DNA from 3 places in the Massilia sp. TSP1-1-2 genome. Region 3 is predicted to be linked to each of the others. Evidence: predicted binding sites of a transcription regulator. Region 3 holds the regulator's gene; each other region holds the start of a gene.
What was found. The regulator FNR, encoded in region 3, switches genes on or off when oxygen is low (the NO sensors DNR and NnrR bind a similar motif). The targets are predictions, from matches to a motif close to TTGATNNNNATCAA.
Positions count from the first base shown of each region.

Region 1: a site for FNR is predicted at 4,655-4,668, ahead of ACP7BV_RS19400 (serine protein kinase). Genes of this name have one in related genera too.
Region 2: a site for FNR is predicted at 5,225-5,238, ahead of ACP7BV_RS15375 (universal stress protein). Genes of this name have one in related genera too.

Region 1 covers NZ_JAFCTU010000025.1:8,952-17,050, forward strand. Annotated here, with positions in the region: gene ACP7BV_RS19380 (EamA family transporter) at 1-405, opposite strand, end outside; gene ACP7BV_RS19385 (DUF445 domain-containing protein) at 486-1,682, opposite strand; gene ACP7BV_RS19390 (pyridoxamine 5'-phosphate oxidase family protein) at 1,752-2,249, opposite strand; gene ACP7BV_RS19395 (TonB-dependent receptor) at 2,413-4,542, shown strand; gene ACP7BV_RS19400 (serine protein kinase) at 4,752-6,716, shown strand; gene ACP7BV_RS19405 (DUF444 family protein) at 6,758-7,918, shown strand; gene ACP7BV_RS19410 (SpoVR family protein) at 7,915-8,099, shown strand, end outside.
Region 2 covers NZ_JAFCTU010000016.1:48,487-56,585, reverse strand. Annotated here, with positions in the region: gene ACP7BV_RS15395 (DUF805 domain-containing protein) at 1-581, opposite strand, end outside; gene ACP7BV_RS15390 (hypothetical protein) at 733-1,995, opposite strand; gene ACP7BV_RS15385 (chemotaxis protein CheA) at 2,068-4,044, opposite strand; gene ACP7BV_RS15380 (protein phosphatase CheZ) at 4,044-4,898, opposite strand; gene ACP7BV_RS15375 (universal stress protein) at 5,313-5,777, shown strand; gene ACP7BV_RS15370 (response regulator) at 6,004-6,648, shown strand; gene ACP7BV_RS15365 (Crp/Fnr family transcriptional regulator) at 7,104-7,916, shown strand; gene ACP7BV_RS15360 (glycine zipper 2TM domain-containing protein) at 7,992-8,099, opposite strand, start outside.
Region 3 covers NZ_JAFCTU010000021.1:77,183-85,281, reverse strand. Annotated here, with positions in the region: gene ACP7BV_RS17950 (NAD(P)/FAD-dependent oxidoreductase) at 1-456, opposite strand, end outside; gene ACP7BV_RS17945 (hypothetical protein) at 532-1,056, opposite strand; gene ACP7BV_RS17940 (LytR/AlgR family response regulator transcription factor) at 1,204-1,974, opposite strand; gene ACP7BV_RS17935 (sensor histidine kinase) at 1,967-3,235, opposite strand; gene ACP7BV_RS17930 (hypothetical protein) at 3,298-3,840, opposite strand; gene ACP7BV_RS17925 (DEAD/DEAH box helicase) at 3,893-5,146, shown strand; gene fnr (fumarate/nitrate reduction transcriptional regulator Fnr) at 5,171-5,932, shown strand; gene ACP7BV_RS17915 (hypothetical protein) at 6,091-6,312, opposite strand; gene ACP7BV_RS17910 (FixH family protein) at 6,321-6,854, opposite strand; gene ccoG (cytochrome c oxidase accessory protein CcoG) at 6,869-8,099, opposite strand, start outside.

The DNA.
Region 1 (8,099 bases), on a different contig from region 3:
ACCGGCCACCAGCGCAATGCCCAGCCATTCGCGCAGCGACGGACGCTCGCCTAAAAAGGCAAACGCAAACACGGCCACCAGCACCAGGCTCAGCTTGTCGACGGGGGCCACCTTGGACGCTTCGCCCAGCTTGAGCGCGCGGAAATAGCAGACCCAGGAGGCGCCCGTCGCCAGCCCCGACAGGCCCAGGAACAGCCAGGTCCTGGGCGACAGATCCAGGGGATTGCTCCATTTGCGCGCATAGGCAATGAAGGCGGACAGGACGATCAGGATAATGCCGGTGCGAATCAGCGTGGCCATGTCGGAATCGACGCCTTCGATGCCGATCTTGGCAAAGATGGCGGTCAGCGCGGCGAACACGGCCGACAACAGCGCCCAGTACAACCATCCAGCCGGTGCGGCCATGACGTTTCCTTTTGGTTTATGGTGATTTTTTATCAGCATAGCCACTTCTGGCTAGAAACGCCACTGCTGGCCGGCCTCGGCTAGAAGAGCAGGCCCACCGTGTGCAGCAGCAGCCCGACCAGGCCGCCAACGATGGTGCCGTTGATGCGGATATATTGCAGGTCGCGCCCCACGTGCAGCTCGAATTTGCGCGACAGCGTTTCGGTGTCCCAGCTGCGGATCACGCGCCGCACCAGGTCGACGATCAGTTCGCGCTTGGCGACGATGGTTTCGGCGGCAAAGGTGCGGATCCATTCGTTGAGCTTGGCCTGCACCGCCGGGTTGCGCCCGAGCGCGCCGCTGACCGCCTGCAGCGCCTGTTCGATATGGGCGCCCACGCGCGACTGCGGCGAGGTGGTGTCGGCCAGCAAGCGAGCGCTGACGTCATCCCATACCTGGCCCACGTAGGCGCGGAACAAGGGATGGCCCAGGCTGCTGTCGAGCAGTGCGCGCAACTTGGTTTCGTACTCGGGCGAGGTGGCGAGCTTGTCTATCAGTTCTTCGGTGGCGGCCTGGAAACGGTCGCGCCATTCGCTATCCTCGCCTTGCATGTCTGCGAGGATAGCTTGCACGCCCGCCATCAGGCGCTCGTAAAATTTTTCATCGATCACCTTGGGTAGCCAGCGCGGGCTGTGCTCGTGCACTTTCTGGCGGATGTACGGGCGGTGCGCTTCGAGCGCGGCGGCCACGATGCCGAGCAGCTTTTCCAGCAGCACATGGTGCTGGCGGCCAGCCACCAGCACCGACAGCAGGCGCGACAGCAGCGGCGCCAGTTGCACGTCCTTGAGCGCGCCGGCCAGCGCGTCGCGCAGGAACATGGCGGCATCCTTGTCTTCCACCATGCGCAGCAGTGCCGGCACGGCGCTGGTGATTTGCGCGGCAACGGCGCGCGCGTTGGCGCTCTGGTCGAGCCAGTGCGCGGCGGTGCCGGCAAAGTCGATGCGTGCGAGTTCGCCGTGCACGACGGCGTAGCTCATAAAATTGTGTTCGAGGAAATTACCGAGATTCTCACCAATCCGTTCCTTATTGCTCGGAATGATGGCGGTGTGCGGAATCTTCAGCCCCAGCGGGTGTCGAAACAGGGCGGTCACGGCGAACCAGTCGGCAATCGCGCCGACCATGGCCGCCTCGGCAAAGGCGCCCACGAAGGCCAGCGCGGGGTGCCGGTCCCGGAACAGGCGCGCCAGCACAAAGACGAGCGCCATTACGGCCAGCAAGCCGGTGGCTAACAGGCGCATGCGCGCCAGGCGCGCGCCCTGTTCCACCTCTTGCGGCGAAGGCGTGATGGTAGCCAGCTGCGCGCCTGCTTACAGCTTCAGCTTGGCGTGTTCCGTCTCGTCCGGCGTGGTGCCGGTCAACACGGCCTTGGCCATTTTATATAGCTGCACCATCGTGCTGGCCGTGGAATCCCAGTATTCGGCGCTGTCGGACACCACGCGCACCAGCATCGCGTGCGGATCGTCCGGACCGTGGGGAAACCATGCCTGCACGGCCGGGTTCCACATCTCCTTGATCTTGGCGCGCTCGACCACGCGTTCGGCGCGGCCACTGATCGACACGTAGACATTGTCGGCCGGCTCGGCAAAGCTCAGGTTCACTTGCGAATGAACGGCAATGTTTTCCCACAGGTCCGTTTCGCTGGACGTGAAGAACCACAGGTTACCATCGGCATCCATTTCCTGGTTGGTCATCGGACGGCTGAGCAGGCGGCCATTGTCGTCGGCGGTGGTGAACATGGCGAAGCGGATCGACTGAATCTTCGACTTCAGTTCGGCAATCTGGCTGGAATGGTCGTAGGCGGACATGGACTTCCTTTGTTCTGGTTTCTGGAAATTTTATAATAGAACGGCTTGTCATTGTCATCTGTGCGCACGCGAACTTACGTGAAGGCAAGCGATTGTGCATTGCAAAACGCGGGAATATGAATGATAATACGAGTCATTCTCATTAACATTAAAAGACAAGACCATGTCCAGCCACTCGCCCTTCCCTTCCCGCGCCCGTCTTACGCCGATCGCCGCCGCCGCTCACTTGGTCGCAGCGGGCGCCCTGGCCATGGCGAGCGCCGCCGCTTGCGCCCAGGCCGCGCCCGCGACAACGTTGCAGGAGGTGAAGGTGATCGGGACGGCGGAAGCGACTTACAACGTCAAGTCCAGCTCCACGGCAACCAAGACCGATACCTTGCTGCGCGATACCCCGCAAGCGATCACGGTCATCACCAAGGAATTGATGCGCGACCAGAACATGCAAAGCTTGCATGACGTGGTGCGCTACGTGCCGGGGATCGTCACCACGCAGGGCGAAGGCAACCGCGACACGGCGGTGTTTCGGGGCAACAGCTCGACCGGCGACTTTTACGTCGACGGCATCCGCGACGATGTCCAGTATTTCCGCGATTTCTACAATATCGACAGCGTCGAGGCACTCAAGGGTTCGAACGCGATGATTTTCGGGCGCGGCGGGTCGGGCGGCGTGATCAACCGCGTCAGCAAGCAACCGGGCTGGACGCCCGTGCGCGAGGCCTCCCTCACGCTCGGTTCATGGGACAGCCGGCGCGCAAGCGTCGATGTGGGCCAGGCAATTAACGATCAGGTCGCCTTCCGCATCAATGGGTTGGCGGAAAAGTCCGACACCTACCGCAACGGCGTGACCGTCAAGCGCGCCGGCGTCAACCCGACCCTGGCGATCCGCGCTGGCCGAAACACCAGCGTGGTGCTGGGCTACGAACATTTCCGCGACGACCGCGTGGCCGACCGCGGCGTGCCTTCGTTTGCCGGGCGTCCTTACCGCACCGACCCGTCGATGTACTTTGGCAACCAGGAACTGAGCCCCGTGTGGGTGCGCGTGGATGCGTTCACGGCCGTCATCGACCATGACTTCGGCAACGGCGTAAGCCTGCGCAACCGCAGCCGCTACGCCGACTACGACAAGTTCTATCAGAATATTTACGCCAGCAGCGCAGCCGGCGCCGATGGCAAGGTGACGCTGGGCGCCTACAACAACGCCACGCAGCGCACCAATCTGTTCAACCAGACCGACCTGTTTTATACGCTTGCGACCGGCAGCGTGAAGCACAAGCTGGCCGCTGGCCTGGAGTTCGGTCGCCAGGAAACGGACAACGTGCGCCAGACCGGCACCATTGCGGGCGACCGCGTCCTGTTGAGCAATCCGCGCGCCGTCGGCCCGGTGCTGTTCGCCACCTCGAAAACCGATGCCTTGAACCACGGCGTGGCGACCGTGGCCTCGGTCTACCTGCAAGACCAGATCGCATTGTCGCCGCAATGGCAAGTCATCGCGGGCGTGCGTTACGACCGTTTCAAGGTTGACTTCGAGAACAAGAACCCGGCCACGCTGGCCCGGCTGGGCGTGCGCGACACGCCAGTGTCGCCGCGCCTGGGCCTGGTCTACAAGCCATTCGAAGCGCTGTCGCTGTATGGCAGCTACAGCCTGGCCTACGTGCCCCGTGCCGGCGACCAGCTCGGTTCGCTGACCGCGCGCGTGGCCGCATTCGATCCGGAAAAATTCAAGAACCTGGAACTGGGCGCCAAGTGGGATATCCGCCCCGACCTGGCCGCCAGCGTCGCCGTCTACAAGCTCGACCGTACCAACGTCATCATCGCCAACCCGAACGATGCTACCCAAAACATCCTTGCCGACGGCCAGCGCACCAAGGGGGTGGAACTGGGCTTGACGGGCAAGGTCAATGCCGCCTGGAGCGTGATGGGCGGCTACGCTTACCAGGACGCCGAGCTGGCGTTCATCAAGGGCAGCACGACGCTAACCGGCGCCACGCTGGCCAACGTGCCGCGCCAAACGTTTTCGCTATGGAACCGCTACGACCTGGACAGCCAATGGGGCGCGGGCCTGGGCGTGTCTTACCGCGACAGCATTTATGCGGCCGTCGACAATGCCGTCACCCTGCCCGCCTACACCCGGGTCGACGTGGCGCTGTTCTACAAGGTCAACAACAACCTGCAATTGCAGGCCAATGTGGAGAACCTGCTCAACAAGGCGTACTGGGCTTCGGCCAATGGCAACAACAACATCACGCCAGGCTCGCCGCGCGCACTGCGGGTGACCCTGAATGCCACGTTTTAACGCCGGCTTGCCGGAGCATCAAGGGCGCCTTCGGGCGCTTTTTTTTGCTTTTTTTCGCGTGCTCGTACTACGTTTGAGACCGCCCTCGCAAATAAAGGTTCAGTCCCGCACGTTGATGCTGGTCAGCCGCGCGATGCCACGCACGCTGATACTTAAATGACGCACGGCGAGCGGCCATGTCCGTCGTGCCCACCATTAGCGGAGGAAACGTGATTACACCCAGCGAGGAAAACGGCAACCGGCTGGCGGACCAGCAAGTGAACTTTTTGAACAGCCTGACCCAGTTCACCAGGGAGCACCGGGCCGGCCATTGGTCCGGCACTTTTTCCGGCTTTATGGAAGCGGTGCTGCCCGCCGCGCCGCACCAGGTCGCCCGCACGTCGCACCAGTACATCTGGGACATGATCCGCGCCACCTGCACCAGCGACGAGGACGGCCATTTCCGTTGCAGCCTGTTCAACGAAGATTTGTTCGGCATTGACGACGCGATCGAGCGCGTGATCGATTACTTCAAGGCGGCGGCGGCCGGTTCCGAGGTGGGGCGGCGCCTGCTGCTGCTGCTCGGTCCGCCGTCGGGCGGCAAGTCCACGCTGGTCATCTTGCTCAAGCGCGGCCTGGAGGAATACAGTTATACCGACGAAGGCGCGCTGTACGCCATCGCCGGCTGCCCGGTGCACGAGTCGCCGCTGCACCTGGTGCCGCACACCATGCGTGCCACTTGCCGCAACACCTACGGCATCGACATCACCGGCGAAGTGTGCCCGCATTGCCGGGCGCGCCTTGAAGACCAGTTCGCCGGCGACTTCATGCAGATGCCGGTGGAACGTTTTTTCGTGTCCGAATCGGGGCGCAGCGCCATCGGCACCTACGCCCCGCATGACCCCACCACCGCCGACCTGGCCGACCTGGTCGGCTCGGTCGACCTGTCCAAGGTGGCGCAGTACGGCGACGAGGGCGACCCGCGCGCGTGGTCATGGTCGGGCGCCGTGTATGCCGCCAGCCGCGGCGTGCTCGAGATGATCGAAATTCTCAAGGTCAAGCGCGAATTTCTGTATTTGCTGCTCACGCTCACGCAAGAAAAAAACGTCAAGGTGTCGCGCTTTCCGCTCATCTACCTCGATGAAACCATCCTGGCGCACACCAATCTGGCCGAGTTTCGCAAGTTCCTGCAAGAGAGCGAGAATGAGGCATTGCTCGACCGCATGGTCATCATCCAGGTGCCTTACACGCTTAATTATCGCGAAGAGGCGCGCATCTACCGCAAGCTTATTTCGTCGGCAGCGCCGGCCTTTCGCGATGTTCACCTCGACCCGCATGTACTGCACGCGGCGGCCGTATTCGCCATTCTCAGCCGCATCCAGGACGGCGACGAAAAAGACGTTGAACTGATCAAGAAAATCCGCATCCACGCTGACGAAGAAGTCGATGGCGTGAACCGGACCGAGGTCCGGCGTGTCAAAGAGAAGGCCAAGGCGCCCGATGAAGGATTGGCGGGCGTGTCGCCGCGTTTCGTGATCAACGCGCTGTCGAGCGCGATCATTCAGTCCAACCGCAAGAGTCTGTCGACCATGGACGTGCTGCTCGCGCTCAAGGATGGCATCGAAAGCGACGCGCGCATCGATCCCAAGAAAAAGCGCAAATGGGTCGACTACCTGGTACTGACGCGCAAGGACTTCTACAACCGCTGGGTCAAGGAAGACGTGCACAAGGCCTTGTTCGTGTCGTTTGAACAGGAAGCGCAGGATTTGCTGAACAAATACCTCGACGAGGTTGAATCCATGCTCGACAACCGGCAGATCAAGGATCCCATCACCAACGAGGAAAGGCGACCGGACGAACGCTTTTTGCGGGCGGTAGAAGAAAAAATCCATATTTCCGAGTCAGGCAAGCAGTCGTTCCGCCAGGAGGTCGTGCGCAAGGCCATGGGCGCCTACAAGCGCGGCATCAAGTTCAGCCTCGAAAGCCATTTGCAGTTGAACGATGCGGTGCAACAGTATCTGTTCGAGCAGCGGCGCGACGTGCTGCGGCTGGTCAGCTCGGCCAAGCGGCCGGACGATGAAATCCGCACCAAGATTTCCGCCGTTGAAAAACGGCTGGTAGACGAATACGGCTACGACGGCCACAGCGCGCGCGAAGCGCTCAATTACGTGACCACCCTGCTGGCGCAAGAGTAAGGGATTGTCACCAGCGGGTCAGGAGGCATGGCGTGACAGCGATGATCAACACGGGGTGGTATGACTTATTTTCGCGCGGAGCGCGTGATTGGCTGCGGCACAACGACAAGGTGCGCGAAGCCGTGCAAAGCCATTTGCCCGACCTGATCGCCGGCCCTGACCTCATCACCGGGCCGCAGGAGCGCACGGTGCAGGTGCCGGTGCGCATGCTTGAACACGCCCGCTTCAAGCTGGCCGAAGGCCGCAGCCAGACGGGCGCCGGCCAGGGCGAAGGCCAGCCGGGCGACGTGCTCCAGTCCGGCCAGAGCGAGCCCTCTTCGGGCAGTGGCGAGTCGGGTGAAGGCGGCAGCGAAAACGGCGAAGTGCGCCTGCTGCTCGAGTTCTCCATCGACGACGTCATGGACTGGATCTGGGAAGAACTCAAGCTGCCCGACCTGCAGCCCAAGCCGGGTGCGCGCATCGATGAAGTTGAACTGGTGCGCGAAGGCTGGGACAAGCGCGGCGCGCGCTCGCGGCTGGACCGGCGGCGCACCGTCAAGGAAGCGATCAAGCGGCGCGCCGTGCAAACGAATCCAGTGCCCTTTACGAATGACGACCTGCGCTTTCGCCAGCTTGTCACGCGCGTGCGGCCGAGTACCAGCGCGACCATCCTGTTTGTCATCGACGTGTCGGCCAGCATGACGCAGCTCGAGCGCAAGCTGGCCAAGTCCTTTTTCTTTTTTGCGCTGCAAGGCATCCGCCGCAAGTATGCCAAGGTGGAAACGCGCTTTATCGCCCACACCACGCATGCGTGGGAGTTCAGCGAGCGCGAGTTTTTCCAGGTCACGGGCATCGGCGGGACCATCGCTTCGAGCGCCTTCCGTCTCGTGAACGAGCTGGTGCGCAAGGAACTCGATGCGGCGCACAACAACATTTATATGTTCTACGCCTCGGACGGCGAGAACTTCACCGAGGACCGCGCGGCAGCCAACCAGTCCTTGAGCGAACTGGGGGGCATGTTGAATTACATCGGCTATGTCGAAACGCTGCCTGGCGTGCCGCGCGCGCTGGAAACGGAAATGCGGCGCTTGTGCAATGAACTGGAGCGGCGCGGCTTGCCGATCAGTAGCAGCGTCCTGTCGGCGCCCGATGACGTCTGGCGCGCCCTGCGAAAGTTCTTCTCCAAGGAAGTGGAAGCAGACACTGCCGAGGTACGCCCATGAGTTCCGTGCAAGAGACGCTGGCGCAGTACGCCGAACAGATCGAGGCACTCGCCGTCGAACTGGGGATGGACTTTTATCCCGTCACCTTTGACCTGGTGCCGGCCAATTTCATGGTCGAGATCGCCGTCTACGGCTTGCCGGTGCGTATGCGGCATTGGTCGTTCGGGGTGCGCTACATCCA
Region 2 (8,099 bases), on a different contig from region 3:
ACGTCCAGCACGCCGACCTGGTTGCGCGTGACGGGCGACGACTGCGGCGCTGCCTTGGCCAGCGTCAGGGTCGCTGCGGCCGGGGCCAGGGGCGCCAGGGTTGGAGCCGGAGCCGGAGCGGAATCCGGAGCTGAGGCCGGAGCCGGCAAACTACCTTGCTCGAGCGAAGGGAAGCTCGCCGCAGCCGGCTGCGCCTTTTCGGCGGCGCGCGCCCGGGCCGCTTCAATGCCTTTTCTGAGCCAGTCGACGCGGTCGCGGGCGATGGCAAAGACGCCTTCGCTGAGCGCAACCAGGATGCCCGCCTCGGCCTGCAAGCGGCGCACCACTTCGGCGCCCGACAAGGTCACCAGCGTATTGCCGCCGCCGACAACGAGACGCTCGCGCTGCTCTGAAATGCGGACCGCGATGTTGCCGTCGGCGTCGGCGTCTGCCAGCTGCAGCGTGAAGTTTTTCGGGTTGCCGTCGGCCGAGCGCACGATCGCCACAAAGAACCTGGTGTTGACAAATTTTTTCCACGCTTGCGTGGTGGAGCCTGCAGCCTGCGCCGCTGCCAGGACTTGTTCAAATGTTTCCGACGACATTACTTAACAACCTTCAATTATAGTTTTCAAATTGCAAAAAAAATACATGGCGATATTGCCATGTATTGAATAGCAATACAATCATAAAGTTGTTCGAAATTAATTTAGCAGCTGTCGGCCGCGCATGCCGCGCGGCGAGCCGGTCAACGTGTCAGTTGAGCTTGAAGGAATCGAGGAAAGCGTCGATCTCGGGCCCCGACTTCTGGCCATTGGCCGCCACCACCGCGACCATGCAAAATTTGCTGCCGCTAAAGGCAAAGCGCGCGGCGCGCACCGCCCCGTTGGCGAGTTGCACGCGCACTTCGCGCCCGGCCGCACTGCGCAGCGAGACCGGCCTGGCCTTGATCAGCGTGCCATCCTGGCCGACGATCGAGCGTTGCATGCCATCCATCGCCACGACCAGGTCGTCGGGCACGCGAGCGCCGTAATCGGTCGACTGCATGGTGTAGATGCGCTCGCCGATGGCCAGCTTGTACTGGTGCATGCGCAAGTCGCCCATCTGCTGGACCTGGTCGGGCGAGAGCTCCAGCTCTTCCGGCATGCCGGGCACATTGACGGTGAAGCTGTTGTCGACCGGGGAAAACGGTACGCCAGGGGCCAGTGGGGCGCTCGGCACCACGACGACAGGCGCGGCGGCAGGCGGCGGCACTGTCGCAGCGGGCGCGCGCGCGCTTGGCGCCATCTCGGTATCGGAGGCGCCTACACCGCCAAGCACCAGGTAAATGACGGCCGCGATGCCGACGGCGATCACGCTCAGCATGGCCGGCATGGAGGTGGCAAACGCGCGTGCGCCCGACGCACTCTTGCCGGCGGGCGCGGCGGCGCCATCATTCCATTGCGACGGCTCAAAAAACTCCAGGCCCGTCTTGGCCTGCTTGGGCACATGCAACGCGGCCAGCGCTTCCAGGGAACGGCGCACCGGCGCTGGCGCCGGCACCGTAACCGGGGCAGCGCTGCCGACCAGCTGCGCTGCCTGGACCGACAACACCGGCAGCGGCGCGGCCGGAGCGGCCGCCTGCAAGCGCTTGCGGGTGGCCACGCGCGCCTGCGTCACTTGTATACCGCTTTGCAACCAAGCGACGCGCTTCCTGGACACCGTAAATACGCCGTCGCTCAGTTCGACCAGGATGGCGCCCTGGTCGCCTAGCCGGCGCACGATATCGGCCCCGGAGACGGCGACTACGCCATCGCCCTGGTGCTGGTCGATCCGGTCGCGCACTTCGGCAATGATGACGACCGGCTTGCCGTCGCCCGGATTGCGTGACATCGACAGCAAAAAATTTTTCGGGTCCTCATCCGGCGAGCGCAGGATGGCAACGAAAAACTTGGTCTTGATGAATTTCTTCCAGGCGGGCGTCAGCGATCCGGCAAGCTGCGCCGCCTTCAGAACCGGCTCGAACGTTTCAAGCAGCATGACTGTCAGCCTTCACAAAAGCGGGAAGGAATGGTTGCCACCGCACCGGGCAACAGCGCGGCGGCGCAAGATTCAGGCGGCAACCTTCAAGTTACCGCGGCAACCGTCCATCAGGAACGACAATCCTACCACCAGCACCAGCTCGCCCTCGGCCGAGCGCGCCGTGCCGGTGATGCCGTCGACCGTGATGGCGGTCATCGGCTTGATCACCAGGTCGGCCGTGCCGTCGACCGCAGCGACCGCCAGGATGTAGGGCTGGGGCGCAGCGACCACGATGCCCACTTTCTCCAGGCATGCATCGTAGCCGAGCGCGCCGGCCAGCGAACGCACCGGCAGCGGACGGCCCTGGTCTTTCAAGACCGGGGCGCCGCCCACATTCATGAAGCTGTCGGGCAACTCCACCACGCGCTGGACGACAGCCATCGGCAGCGCCAGCATTGCGCCCGAGGTCGACACCAGCATCGTTGGCACGATCGACAATTCGATCGGCAATCGGATGGCAAACTTGGTGCCGTGCCCGAGCGAAGACTCGATATGGATCGCGCCGCGGTTTTTTTCGACCGCAGTCTTGACCACGTCCATGCCGACCCCGCGTCCGGAAACGGAGGACGCCACATCCTTGGTCGAAAAGCCCGGCAAAAATACCAACTGATAAGCTTCCTCGTCGCTTTGGGCGCCGGATTCGTTGATCAAACCCTTTTCGATGGCTTTTTTGCGCAGGCGCACCGGATCCATGCCCTTGCCGTCGTCTTGCAGCACGATCATCACGCTGTTGGCTTCTTGCCAGGCCTTGAGCGAAATGAAGGCCTTGGCCGGCTTGCCGGCCGCGAGCCGGTCTTCGGGCGACTCCACGCCATGGTCCAGCGCGTTGCGCAACATGTGCACCAAGGGATCGTACAGGCTGTCGACGACGACGCGGTCCACTTCCGTTTCCGCCCCTTCAATGGTCAATTCGACATCCTTGCCCAGGTCCTTGGCCAGCTCGCGCACCAGGCGCGGAAACTTCTGGAACAAGCGCCCTACCGGCTGCATGCGGGTCGCCAGTGTGGCGCGCTGCAGCTCGGCCGAATAGCGCGAGGCGCGCTCGAGCGTTTCGCTCAGCGTTGCCATCAGCGTGGCGGCCACGCCTTCAAACTTGAACTGCAGCAGGCGCTCTAACAGTACGGCCGCCTGATTGGCAGCTTGCACGGATTCGCCCGCCACTTCCAGCAGCGCGTCGAGCTTGACGGCGTCGACGCGGATGCTGTCTTCCTTGACGGGTGCCGAGGCGGCCCGGAATTCCTGGACCTTCTCGTCGCGACGCTCCTGGCCGTCCCAGCCGGCCGGCTTGGCTTGGGCCGCTGCCCCGGCGCTTGGGGCGTGAGCCGGCGCATGGGTTGACCCCGTAGTTGGACCCGTAGTTGGGCCGGTAGTTGAGCCGGTAGTTGAGCCGATAGTTGAGCCGATAGTTGGGCCGCCGCTTGGCGCAGGCGCAGCGGATGCGGCAGCGTGCCTGTTGGCCGGAGTGTAGGTGCCCGGTGGCACCACCGCCATGAACATTGCTTCCCAGTCGAGGCCGTCAGCGCCGACCGAGGTGACCGGTAGTGCTTGCGCCACCGGCATTGCTGGCATCGCCGGCGTTGCCTGTTGGGCGGCCGGCAGCGGCGCCGCGGGTGCGGAAACGGTATTGCCTTCGATGGCGTTGACCAAAATGCGTTCCAGCGAATCGGGCATCGACGCCAGCTGCTCGGGCAAGGCGCCGTTCGACAGGTCGGTCAACTGGTCGGCCACGAAACCGGACGCCTGCAGCGCCGCCTCGATCGCGATCGGCGTTACCGGCGCGGCGCCCGTGCGCAAGGCGTCAAACAGGTTTTCGGTCAGGTGGCAAGCGGCCACCAGCGCCGGCAGGTTCATGAACCCGGCGCCGCCCTTAATGGTATGGAAAGAGCGGAACACCGCGTTCAGCGTTTCCTTGTTGTTCGGGTCACGCTCGAGGCGCAGCAAGTGCTCTTCTACGTTGACTGCAAGATCCATCGCCTCGACGACGAAATCCTTGAGCATATCGTCCATTAGAATCCCAGATCAGCTAAAAGATCGTCAACATTGTCCTGGTCGAGCGCCACCGACGGCAGCGCGGGACCTTGCATCAGGGCAGGCTTGGCTTGCAATTTGTCGCGTACGGCCGGTGGTGCATTGTCGCGCAGCAGCTGGGCCAGTTCGTGCTCGACCGTCTTGGTGATCGTGACCACCTTCTTGATCAGCTGGCCGGTGATGTCCTGGAAGTCCTGGGCCATCATGATGTCGAGCAAACGCGCTTTTTCGGCCTCGGTCGCTTCCGTCACCGCTTGCGCAAAGGAGCGCGCATCGCCCGCCAGGGTTTTGAATTCGTCAATGCTCAGCTTGCCGGCAAACAGGTCGGCCCAGCGCGCTTCCATCGCTTTCGACTTTTTCGACAGCACGTCCTGGGCCGGCATGCCTTCGTCGAGCGTGTTGAGCACTTTGTTGGCGGCCTGTTCGGTCAGGCTGGCGACGTATTCCAGGCGGTCCTGGGCGTCGGTGATCTGGCTCGACGCTTCATTGAGCGCCTTGTCGTAGCCCAGTTCGCGCAGCGAATCGTGCAGCAGGCGCACAATGCCGCCCAGGCGCTCGAACATCGGCTTGTCGGCGGCGTTGACCTCGGCGCCGTCGGCGTGCGCGGCCGATTCAGCTGCGACAGCAGGTTCGGCTGCGGCCGGTGTCGGGGCGGGCGCGGAAGGCGCCACGGCCACCAGTTGCGGATGGGCAGCGGCGACCTGGTCAAACAGGGCGTCCATGTCATCTTCGGCGCTGGCGGGCGCGGCGGCCGGTTGCGCTGCAATTGCGGTATCTCGTTGCGCAGACACTTCATCGAACAGTGCGTCGAAATCATCAGCGGCGTCGGTCATATCCCTGCTTCTCCATAATATTAAATGTCGCGGTGGTCCAGAATGATTTGTGCCTTGCGAGTTTTTGGCAGAGCATGACCCGTGGCAACTTTTTGCCGCGTTCATGCGAGTGTAGCAGTGCTATGCGGCTGCGGTAAATCACTGTGCGGTCCCGGCCCCCTAATCAGGTCAGAAACTTGTGAGCACGACAAGCAAAATGTGTCTTTGCGGTCAAAATGGCGTCAACATCTGTTGTATTTCGTAATCGTACCATCGCGACGTCGGGAATTTTGGCGCGCCTGAGTAATAAATTTCGCCCCTGCACGCGCTGTTTCTCAAGACGGAGTTTGATCCGTATCAAACGTTTGCGCTCTATCAATAGTCAGAAACCCTGGAAAACGGGAAAATGTACCTAAACTCTGGGAGAAATGCAGCATGTACCAAAAAATTCTGATTACCACGGATGGCTCGGCAGTCTCGCGTCACACCGCGTGCGCGGGGGTGGAGTTTGCCCGCCAGATGGGCGCGCAGGTGCTGGTGCTGTATGTGGCGCCTTCGTACCAGTACCCCGTGTATGTCGAGATCGTGCCGCCGGCCTATCCCAGCGAGGAAGACTACATAGCCCACATGCGCCGCGTGGGCGACGAGCACACGGGCGCGGTGGTGCAGGCGGCGCGCAAGGCCGGCCTGGTTGCCGACGCCATGACGGCGTTCGCCGATTCGGCCGGCCTCAAGATCGACGAGATTGCCGACAGCGAACGCTGCGACCTGATCTTCATTGGTTCGCACGGGCGTAGCGGCTGGGGACAGCTGTTGCTCGGCAGCGTCACCAACAAGGTCCTCTCGCACACGACCAAACCGGTGCTGGTGCACCGCTTGATCAGCGAACCGGGCAGCTAAGCGGGCAGCTAGCGGGCAGCTAAGCGGGCAGCTAGCGGGCAGCTAAGCGGGCAGCTAGCGGGCAGTTAAGCGGGCAGCTAGCGGGCAGCTAAGCGGGCAGCTTGGCGTCATAACTGTTGCGTTGCTGCCAATTCCACCGTAGGCTACGGGTGTACTTACATTTTTACAAGTTAGTAACTAACAACCGGTAATAATCGGATACTCCACACTGCCAGATTGCCCACTTATGATACGAATAGTAGTTGCCGACGACCACACGATCATGCGCGAAGGCCTCAAACGCATTCTCGACGGCGCACTCGATATCGACATCGTGGGCGAAGCCACCAATGGGTTCGAAGTGCTCTCGCACGTGCGCCAGGGCGGCTTCGACCTGCTGCTGCTGGACTTGTCGATGCCCGGGCGCAGCGGCGTCGACCTGATTCGCCAGATCAAGAGCGAAGCGCCCAAGCTGGCCATCCTGATCCTCACCATGCACGAGGAAGAGCAATACGCGGTGCGCGCGATCCGCGCCGGCGCCCAGGGCTACCTGACCAAGGAGAGCGCGGGCACGCAACTGGTGGGCGCGATCCGCAAGGTCGCCTCCGGGCGCCCGTACATCAGCACCGAAGTGGCCGAACAGCTTGCGCTGAACATCATGACGCCCAACGAGCAACTATTGCACAAGCAATTGTCCGACCGCGAATTCGAAGTTTTCTCCCTGCTCGTGGGCGGCAAGTCGATCACCGAAATCGCCAACGGCCTGCACTTGTCCGTCAAGACGGTCAGCACCCACAAGACGCGCATCATGCAAAAAATGGGCATGACCTCGCTGTCCGAAATGGTCCAGTACGCGGTGGCGCACCGTTTGCTTTCCCCATTTCGTTCATGAAGCAAAGCGAAGATTTTTAGACAACATCCGTGCAATTTCGTGCGGACAAACGTCAATCGAATGCTTTCGCCAGGTATTTGCCAAGCGTTTTTCCGCCACGCCGTTCCGCCCCCTCCCCCTATGACAATGCCAACGTTTGTTAGGATTCATCCTACAAAGGCCCGCCATATCCTACTCCCAGATTCAGCCGTCGCTGATATCAATACCGGACTCGAGTTGGCATACTAAATCCAACGATTCGGGCTTTCCTGCGGTTCACTTTCAACGACGCAAGCTATCCCAGCCGTGCTGTTCCATCACTTTCAAAGCTCCGGTCGCGGCATCACAGATCGTTGTTTTAGCCCGTGATTGCCGCAGCTTGAACCTAAAAGTTTTTTCACCTGGAGATGAGCATGCTGTCCACGCCAACGTCAGATAACCGTACCAACCCCTCGTCGACCCTGCATTCCTCACCCATGGAAGCCGGTCGCCAGCGTCAAGGCCGCCTCTGGTCCAACCTCAAGGAAGTGTGCGACTTGCTGCACATTACCGCCGCCGTGTCCGTTAACAGCGAAGAATTGCTGTTCCAGCATGTGCAGTTCAAGACGGGGCAGCGCGTGCACACCATCGGCCAAGCCTTCGATACGCTGTACATCGTCAACTCGGGCTTTCTCAAAACCGTCCTGATCGACGAATTCGGCAACGAGCAGGTGCTCAGCTTTCCCATGAAGGGCGACATGCTCGGCGTCGACGGCATTCACACCCGTCATTACGCCTCGGAAGCGGTCGCGCTGTCCGATTGCGACTTGATCTTGCTGCCATTCAAAAAACTGACCGCGCTCGGCCGCGTGCACCTGGAACTGGAAAACGTCATGTACGGCGTCATGAGCCGCGAACTGGTGCGCGAACAAGCCATGATCGGCATGCTCGGCGCCCTGTCGGCCGAAGCGCGCGTGGCCCGTTTCCTGGTCTCGCTGGCCGACCGTTTCGCTGCCATGGGTTACTCGAGCAAGCTGTTCAACCTGCGCATGACCCGTCACGAAATCGGCAGCTACCTGGGCTTGACGCTAGAAACGGTGAGCCGCACGCTGTCGGCTTTTAACGAAATCGGCCTGATCACCGTCGACCAGCGCACCATCGGCATCAAGGACGCCGAAGCGCTCAAGACGCTGCGTCGCCTGCCGCCTTCCCGTTCGCGCGCCAAGGCAACGGCGAATGCCGCCGCCAAGGCCAAGGCCGAGGCCGAAGCGGCAGCCGGCAACGACCAGTCACTGGCAACGACGATTTGACCCCAGTGCTCAAACAAAAACGGCGCCCCAAAGGGCGCCGTTTTTTATTCAAGCGACAGAATTGGCAGATCGCGCTTAGCCCGGATCGCGGGCCAGTACGCCGTTGTTAACCTTGACCTTTTCGCCTACGCGCAGACCAGGGTCCTGCTCATACGTCACCGTCTGGGTACCGGCATTGGCGAA
Region 3 (8,099 bases):
CAGACGGGTCAGCAGCAGCAGGCGAAAGCGTTCTGCGTCTTCGGTGGCATTGAGGGAAATGGTGTGTTCGGCCGCGCCGGGCACGCCGAAGTAATTCGAGGTACTACCCACGGCAATGACCAGCGTATGGAAAGAGAGGGTACGCTGCGGCAAGACCAACTCGCCGTTTGCGCCGGCAATGGGGCCAACGGTCAGGCTGTGCGCCGGCGCATTGAGCGCGGTAAGGGCACCATAGACGAAAGTGAAACCGTTGTCATGCGCCAGCTTCTGGTAGGACAAGCCTTCCTGGTGCAGGTCGAGCGTCCCGGCCGCTACCTCATGCAGCGAGGGCTTCCAAATATGGGTCAGGCCCCGGTCGACCAGCGTGACCTTGCCCGCTCCCAGCTTGCGCCCCAGCTTGCAGGCCAGTTCCAGCCCGCCGGCGCCGCCTCCGACAATGACGATGTCACCCTGCACGCGATCCTCCCGTCCACCGTTATTGGACGAGAGTTTACTACGCGCCGCAACAGGAGCGGCGCACGGCGGGTGGCCTTAGTCCTTGTCGTGGCCTTTTCCGTGGCCCTTGTCATGCTTGCCTTCGTGCTTGTCCTCGTGCTTGCCTTCGTGCTTGCCTTCGTGCTTGTCGTAGTTGTCGTGATTGGTACGCTCGTCGAGCCGGAAGCCGCGCTGGTCATTGTCGCGCCGGTTGTCGTAACGGTTCTCGTCGCGGTGGCCATCGCCCCCATGCGAGCGGCGATACTGCGGAGCATAAGTATTGTTGTACCAGCTGTCCTGCACAAAATAGACTGGCCGGCCGCAGGCGTTGTAGGCAGCGCAGTGCTTGCTCCACTTCTTGGCGTGGCCGGGCGGCACGCGCAGGTACATCGGCGGCGCGTTGCGGTATTGCGGCATTTGCTGGATGATCATCGGCTGCTGGTAGATCACCGGCGGACGCGACAGGTTACCCAGGTCGATGCTGCCGTAGTAGCCCGACTGGCCCAGCTGCAGGCTGAGATTTTGCGCCATCGCGCCGGCCGCAGCCGTCATGATCATTGCGGCGATTAGTAATTTTTTCATTGTGTGCCTCTTCGCAAGTGACGAAACGCCAATGGCGCCTGACCACAGGCAGCGGGCTGATGCCCGCTCCTGGTCATGCACGAAGTTTAACAGAGGCAACATGAACTTCTGTTCGCCAACACACATAGTTACCGCTGCTTACACGCATTACATGTTGCGAAACAGCGACATGAATGGCTGGCTGACCGACAGCGTCTCCGGCCGCGTTTTCAGCCTGACCATGCCCCTGCCCGCGTCATCGCGCGTGATCGACGCCACCGCCCGCAGGTTGACGATGGTCGAGCGGTGGATCTGCTTGAAGATCGCCGGGTCGAGCACGTCGAGCAGTTCGCGGATCGGTTTGCGCAGCAACGCTTCGCCGCCCGCCGTCATCACCACCGTGTACTTGGTGTCCGACTGGAAGTAGGCCACATCGTCAACCATGATCAGGCGCGTTTCGGCGCCCGCGCTGGCGGTCAGCCACACCAGCGGCGGCTCCTTGCCGCTGTTGGGAATGCTGCGGCCAAGCCGCTCCACCAGGGCGGCCAGCGCGGCGCTGTCGCCGGCGCCGCCGGCGATGCGCGCTTTCAAGCGCTGCACCGTGGCCGCCAGGCGGGCCCGCGCCACGGGCTTGAGCAGGTAGTCGACTGCGCCCTTGTCAAAGGCGTCGATTGCGTACTGGTCGTAGGCGGTGACGAACACCGCCTGGGTGCCGGGGCTGGCGTCGGGCAGTGCGGCGGCCACTTCCAGGCCGCTCAAGCCGGGCATGCGAATGTCTAAAAAGGCCACCTCGGGCTGGTGCAGGGCAATCGCTTCCAGCGCGCTGCCGCCGTCGTCGCAGGCCGCGACAATGTCCAGTTCCGGCCAGACCTCGCCCAGCAGCATCACCAGCGCCTCGCGCAGCAGCGTTTCATCTTCGGCAATTACGCACTTAGTCATGCTGCGCTCCCTTTTTGATCGTGTTCAGGGCGGTGTTGGGCACCGTGATCGTGGCCGCGACCCCGCTGGGAAAATTGGCCACGATGGCAAACGAGGCGGCGCTGCCGTAGGCCAGGCGCAGCCGTTCGCGCACATTGCGCAGTCCGATGCCGGTGCCGCCGCCCTCGGCCGAAAAACCGCGCCCGTCGTCGGCCACCGTGACCGCCACCGCGGTCTCGTGGGTGCGCGCCAGGATCCACACCGTGCCTCCGCCGGACTTGGGTTCAAGCCCGTGCTTGATGGCGTTTTCCACCAGCGTTTGCAGCATCATCGTGGGAAACAGCACGGCGCGCAGCGCAGCGGGGACCTCGACCTGCAGCGACAGGCGGCTGCCCATGCGAATTTTCAGAATGTCGAGGTAAGCCTGGGCCCGTTCGAGTTCATCGCCAATGGTCGAGAGGCTATCCTCGGTGCGCGGCAGCGAATGGCGCAGGTATAGAATCAGGTTGCCCAGCATCTCGTCAGCGCGGGGGGGATCGGTGCGCGTGAGCAGTTGGGCGCTGGCCAGCGTGTTGTACAAAAAGTGCGGCTCGACCTGGGCGTGCAGCAAACTCAATTTGGCCACCGTCAATTCCTTTTCGGTGGCGCTTTGGACCACGCTGGCCTGCTCGGCGCGGCGCAGGCCGGCCACGCGCCGCGTAACCGAGCGCACGATCGCTTCCGCGTTTTCCAGGTTGGTGGCGAAGTCGACGAAAAACCAGTCGCTCCAGGCTGAGCGCTCCGGTTCGCAAATGAGCGTCACGCTGCCGGCCTCGCCATTCGGCGCGACCGTCACCAGGATCTGGTTGAAGTGGGTGCGCAAGTGGCGCGTGAACTGGATTTGCACCGTGTCGCCACTGTAAGGGTCGATACGCTTGATCTTGGCGCGCAGTTGCAAGCTGTCGCGCGCGCTGTCGACCGACTCGATGCCCGGCAGTTCGCGCACCGCCGCCTCGACCAGGTCGAAGGCGGCTCCCGCTTCGAACGGGATTTCGATCTGGCGCCGCTGGCGGTTCGACAGCGAGCTGCTGTTGACTTCGCCGGTAATCAGGCGCACCCGGCGCAGGTGCGAAAAGGCCGTGATCAAGACCACGGCGCCGAGCAGCATGCCGGTCGCCGCAATAAAGCCGCCGGCGTCGCGCCCGATCGGTTGCAGCAGCGCGTCGTTGGCGATCAAGGCGCACAGGAAATACAGCACCATCCAGGAAACGGTGAGGCGAAACAGGAAAAAGAGGCTGGTCATGAGGGGTTCCGGGTCAGTAGTCGTAGGCGCAGCTTAGCAAGCGCGGTCCGTGACTTCCGGCATTATCCGACAGAACCCCGCAGGGGCCGACGGAGGCGGGAAAACCAGCCAATGTCATCGTCGACGGTCCTATCGCAGTAGCGCATCATGTCCTCCATGGCGGCGGGAGCATCCACACCGGCTATATGCTCGGGCGTGGTATTTCTGCGGCATAACAGCACACGGTTGACGATGGTGCCCGTTATCCAGCGGCAGCCCCCTACCTGGACGTTCGTATAGCCGCGACAGGACAATTTGAATGCCAGCGATTGCGCCATGCCAGCGGCCGCGCCGCCGAAACACGACCATAGGATGACCTTGCCCGCAAACGCTTTCGGCAGACCCCGTTTCTCGAGCAGGCGAGCCAGTGAGCGCGCCGAATGCGTATACCCGGCGTCTTTTTGAATGCGGTCGCCATAATTTCCATGTCCCAAAATCAGCAAGTCGTGATGCAGATGGGCCAGACTAATTTCCGGTGATGAGACATCGCTCCCCACATTGCCTTGAGCCGAAGGCTGGCAATGCAGCGTCGCGGCCGCGCTGGCCCACCTTTGTGGGACGGACACGGGCGGACAGGCTAAACTGTCGGCTCCATTCCCAACGCTGCAAGGTTTGCCCATGTCGTTTGCTTCCCTCGGTCTGATCGACCCGCTCATGCGCACGCTCGATGCGCTGGGCTACACGAGCGCCACGCCGGTGCAGGCACAGGCGATCGGCCCGATCCTGGCCGGGCGCGACGTAATGGCCGCAGCCCAGACCGGGACCGGCAAGACCGCCGGTTTCGCCCTCCCGCTGCTGCAGCGCCTGACCATGGAAGGCGGCCAGGTGGGCAGCAACGCGGTGCGCGTGCTGGTGCTGGTGCCCACGCGCGAATTGGCCGAGCAAGTGCACGACAGTTTCAAGGAATATGGCGCCGGCCTGCCGCTGCGCACCCATGTCGCTTACGGCGGCGTGAGCATCAATCCGCAAATGATGAAGCTACGCAAAGGGCTCGACGTACTGGTGGCCACGCCCGGGCGCCTGCTCGACCTGTACCGCCAGAATGCGGTCAAGTTCGACCAGTTGCAAACCTTGGTGCTCGACGAGGCCGACCGCATGCTCGACCTGGGCTTTTCGCGCGAACTGAATGACATTTTTTCCGCCCTGCCCGCCAAGCGCCAGACCCTGTTGTTTTCGGCCACGTTTTCCGACGAGATCCGCGCGCTGGCCGGCAAGCTCTTGAACAACCCTTTGAGCATTGAAGTTAGCGCGCGCAACAGCACGGTGCAGCGGATTCGGCAGTGGGTGGTGCCGGTCGATAAAAAACGCAAGCCCGAGCTGTTCTTGCATTTGTTGCACAAGCTGCGCTGGGGCCAGGTGCTGGTGTTCGTCAAGACGCGCAAGGGTGTCGACCAACTGGTCGACACCCTGGCGGCAAATGGCGTGGCGGCCGACGCGATTCACGGCGACAAGGCGCAGCCGGCGCGCCTGCGGGCGCTGGAGCGTTTCAAGGCGGGCCAGTGCAAGATACTGGTGGCAACCGACGTCGCCGCGCGCGGGCTGGACATCGACGACTTGCCGCAAGTGGTCAATTTCGACTTACCCACCGTGGCCGAAGACTATATCCACCGCACCGGCCGCACCGGCCGCGCGGGCAATGCGGGCCAGGCGGTGTCGCTGGTATGCGCCGATGAGGTGGACTTGCTCGCCGCCATTGAAATGTTCACGCGGCAAACCCTGGAACGCATCGAAGAGCCCGGCTTTTCGCCCGAGCACCGGGTGCCGCTGACCGATACGGCAGGCCAGGTCGTCAAGAAGCCGAAGAAGGCGAAAAAGGCCAAGGTGACGGGCGATGTTTTGCACGTGGATGTCCGCTTTTTAAAAACCCGATAAGCTGCGATGAAGTATGATGCCTGAATGAATCAACCGAATCCCCCTGCAGCTGTATTAAATATCAACGTCTTGAAAGCAAGCTGCGCAGGATGCAGCATGCACCAATTATGCCTTCCCATGGGGCTCGACGAGGGCGAACTGAGTCGGCTGGACCAGATCATTGGCAAGCGCAGCCGCATTTTGCGCGACGAGCGCCTGTACCAAATGGATCAGCCTTTTCGCAGTTTGTACGCGATTCGCTTCGGCCATTTCAAGACTTACCAGGTCAATGCGGCCGGAGAACAACAGATTACGGGTTTTCAGATGGCCGGCGAATTGCTGGGGATGGACGCCATCAGCGGCGACCGCCACCATTGCGACGCAGTGGCGCTCGAGGATAGCGAAGTGTGCGAGATTCCGTTCACCCGCCTTGAAGACTTGTTCGGCCAGGTGCCGACGCTGCTGCGTCATTTTCACCGCATCATGAGCCAGGAAATCACGCGTGAACAAAACGTCATGCTATTGCTGGGCAATATGCGCGCCGAGCAGCGTTTTGCGGTGTTTCTGGTCAATTTGTCGTCGCGCTACGCGGCGCGCGGGTATTCGCCGACCAGCTTTCAGTTGCGCATGTCGCGTGAAGATATTGGCAATTATCTGGGCTTGACCATTGAAAGCATCAGTCGATTGCTGTCGCGCTTCAAAAAGCAGGGCTGGTTAAAGGTCGACAAGCGCGAAGTGACGCTGCTCGACCCGGTGATGCTCAAGGCGATGGCCGCCGGTACCGCGCAGTGCAGCCCGATGGCCTGAGTCAGGCTACCCGTAACAGTCCCCCCACATCGTCGTCGCGCACGCGACGGACCCATGGAACATTGGCTCAGTTGAACCGTTCCATTGCCGCCAATCGTCGCCCCCGCGTTCACGCGCCAGCCGTCGTTGGTCACTTGGGCCCCATGGGACCCAACGACTCAAAACGGCGCCTTTCCATCGTCCGGCACCACGATCAAATACCCCGTCAGCAAGCCGGCCAGCGTGCAAAACGTCCAGAAGAAGAAAAACCCGATGCTGTAGACCGCCATCGGCGCCAGCGACGACAGCGCTTCCGGCTCGACCCACGAGAAGAAAAAGCCTTCAGCGAGCGCCGCGGCCAGGAACGATGGCCACAGCACCGCCATCGCCAGGCGCTTCATGCCCTGCCTCATGGCGCAATGGCCGCATCGGCGTCGATCGTCATCGACTGCTGGGCCGGAAATTGCCATTCGGCAGCCAGGCGCCAGTCGCGCTTGCCCCCTTCCACATTCACCTGCCAGCGCGCCTGCTCCAGCGCCGGCAGCGGCGCCGAAAAACGCCCCTGCGCATCCGGATACACGGCGAGCAAAATGTCTTTTTCAGGCAACGTCGAATGCGCCAGTCCGATCCTGAACGGGGTCGTAACCGGCCGCCCAAAGCTGGTCAATTCGCCCTGCATCGCATGCGCGCCGGCGTTGTAGTGCAGCGCCACCGACAGGCGCTGGGCGCTGGCCACGCGGTCGCGCCGCAAGTCCTGGTTGATCGCCTTGCCCTGCTTGTAATAGTCGTCGACCACCATCGCGTCCTGGCGCGTATAGGCCAGGTAACCGGTGTAGCCGCCGGCCACCAGGACCACGGCCGGCCCGAGCATCAGCAGCCATGGCCAGCGCTGGGCATACCATGGCGGCGCCGTGCGCAGCCTGGGTTGGGAAGCAGTTTGCATGCGGTTCTCCTTCATTATCTCGGTACGATAAATACGGCTTTTTCGGTGACCTTGAGCGAGGGCTGGTCGATCGCGCTCAATTCGAACATGATCGCATGCGAGCCGCCCGTCAGGGCTGCCCGTTCGGTCTGCACCCGCACCGGCACGGCGCGCGTGCTGGCGCCGTCGAGCAGCACTTCTTCCTGGTCGGCCAGGCGCACCCCGGGCAGGCCGCTGACGACAATGTGGAAGCGATGCGCCGTTTCGCCGGTGTTCATCACCTGCAGACGGTACACGTTTTCAATCACGCCGTCGCCCACTTCGCGCCCCATCGAGCCGCGGTCGCGGATGACGTCAAGCTTGAGCGGGGTGCGCAGCGCAAGCGCGGTGCCAAAGCCGATGCCGATCAGGGCCAGCAGCGCGCTGTAAATGAGCACGCGTGGGCGCACGATGTGCGCCCCGATCTGGCGCGCCGACCAGCCCTTTTCCATGGCCTGGTCGGTCGAATAGCGAATCAGCCCGCGCGGCAGGTCGATCTTGTCCATCACGCCGTTGCAAGCGTCCACGCAGGCCGCGCAGCCGATGCATTCATACTGCAGGCCATTGCGAATGTCGATTCCGGTCGGGCACACCTGCACGCACAGGGTGCAGTCGATGCAGTCGCCCTTGGTGCGTTCGGCCGTTTGCACGCCGCGCGGCTCGCCCCGTTCCCGGTCGTAGGTAACGATCAGCGTGTCTTTGTCGAACATGGCGCTCTGGAAGCGCGCATAGGGGCACATGTATTTGCACACCTGCTCGCGCAGCCAGCCTGCGTTGCCGTAGGTGGCGAGCGCGTAAAAGCCGATCCAGAACCATTCCCACGGCCCCAGACTGAGCGCGCCAATGCCCGCCATCATCGAGCGCATGGGCGCAAAGTAACCGACAAACGAGATCCCGGTCCACAGCGCCACCAGCCACCAGGCGCTGTGTTTGGCGCTCTTGCGCCAGATCTTGTCCAGCGTCCAGGGTTGGCGATCGAGCCGGATGCGGGCGCTGCGCGCGCCTTCGATCTTGCGCTCGATCCACATGAAAATTTCGGTGTACACCGTCTGCGGACAGGCAAAGCCGCACCACACGCGCCCGGCCACGGCCGTCACCAAAAACAGCAGCCAGGCGCAGATGATCAGCAGCGCAGCGAGGTAAATGAAATCCTGCGGCCACAGCACCAACCCAAAGATGTAGAACTTGCGCGCGGCCAGGTCGAACAGGACCGCCTGACGATCGTTC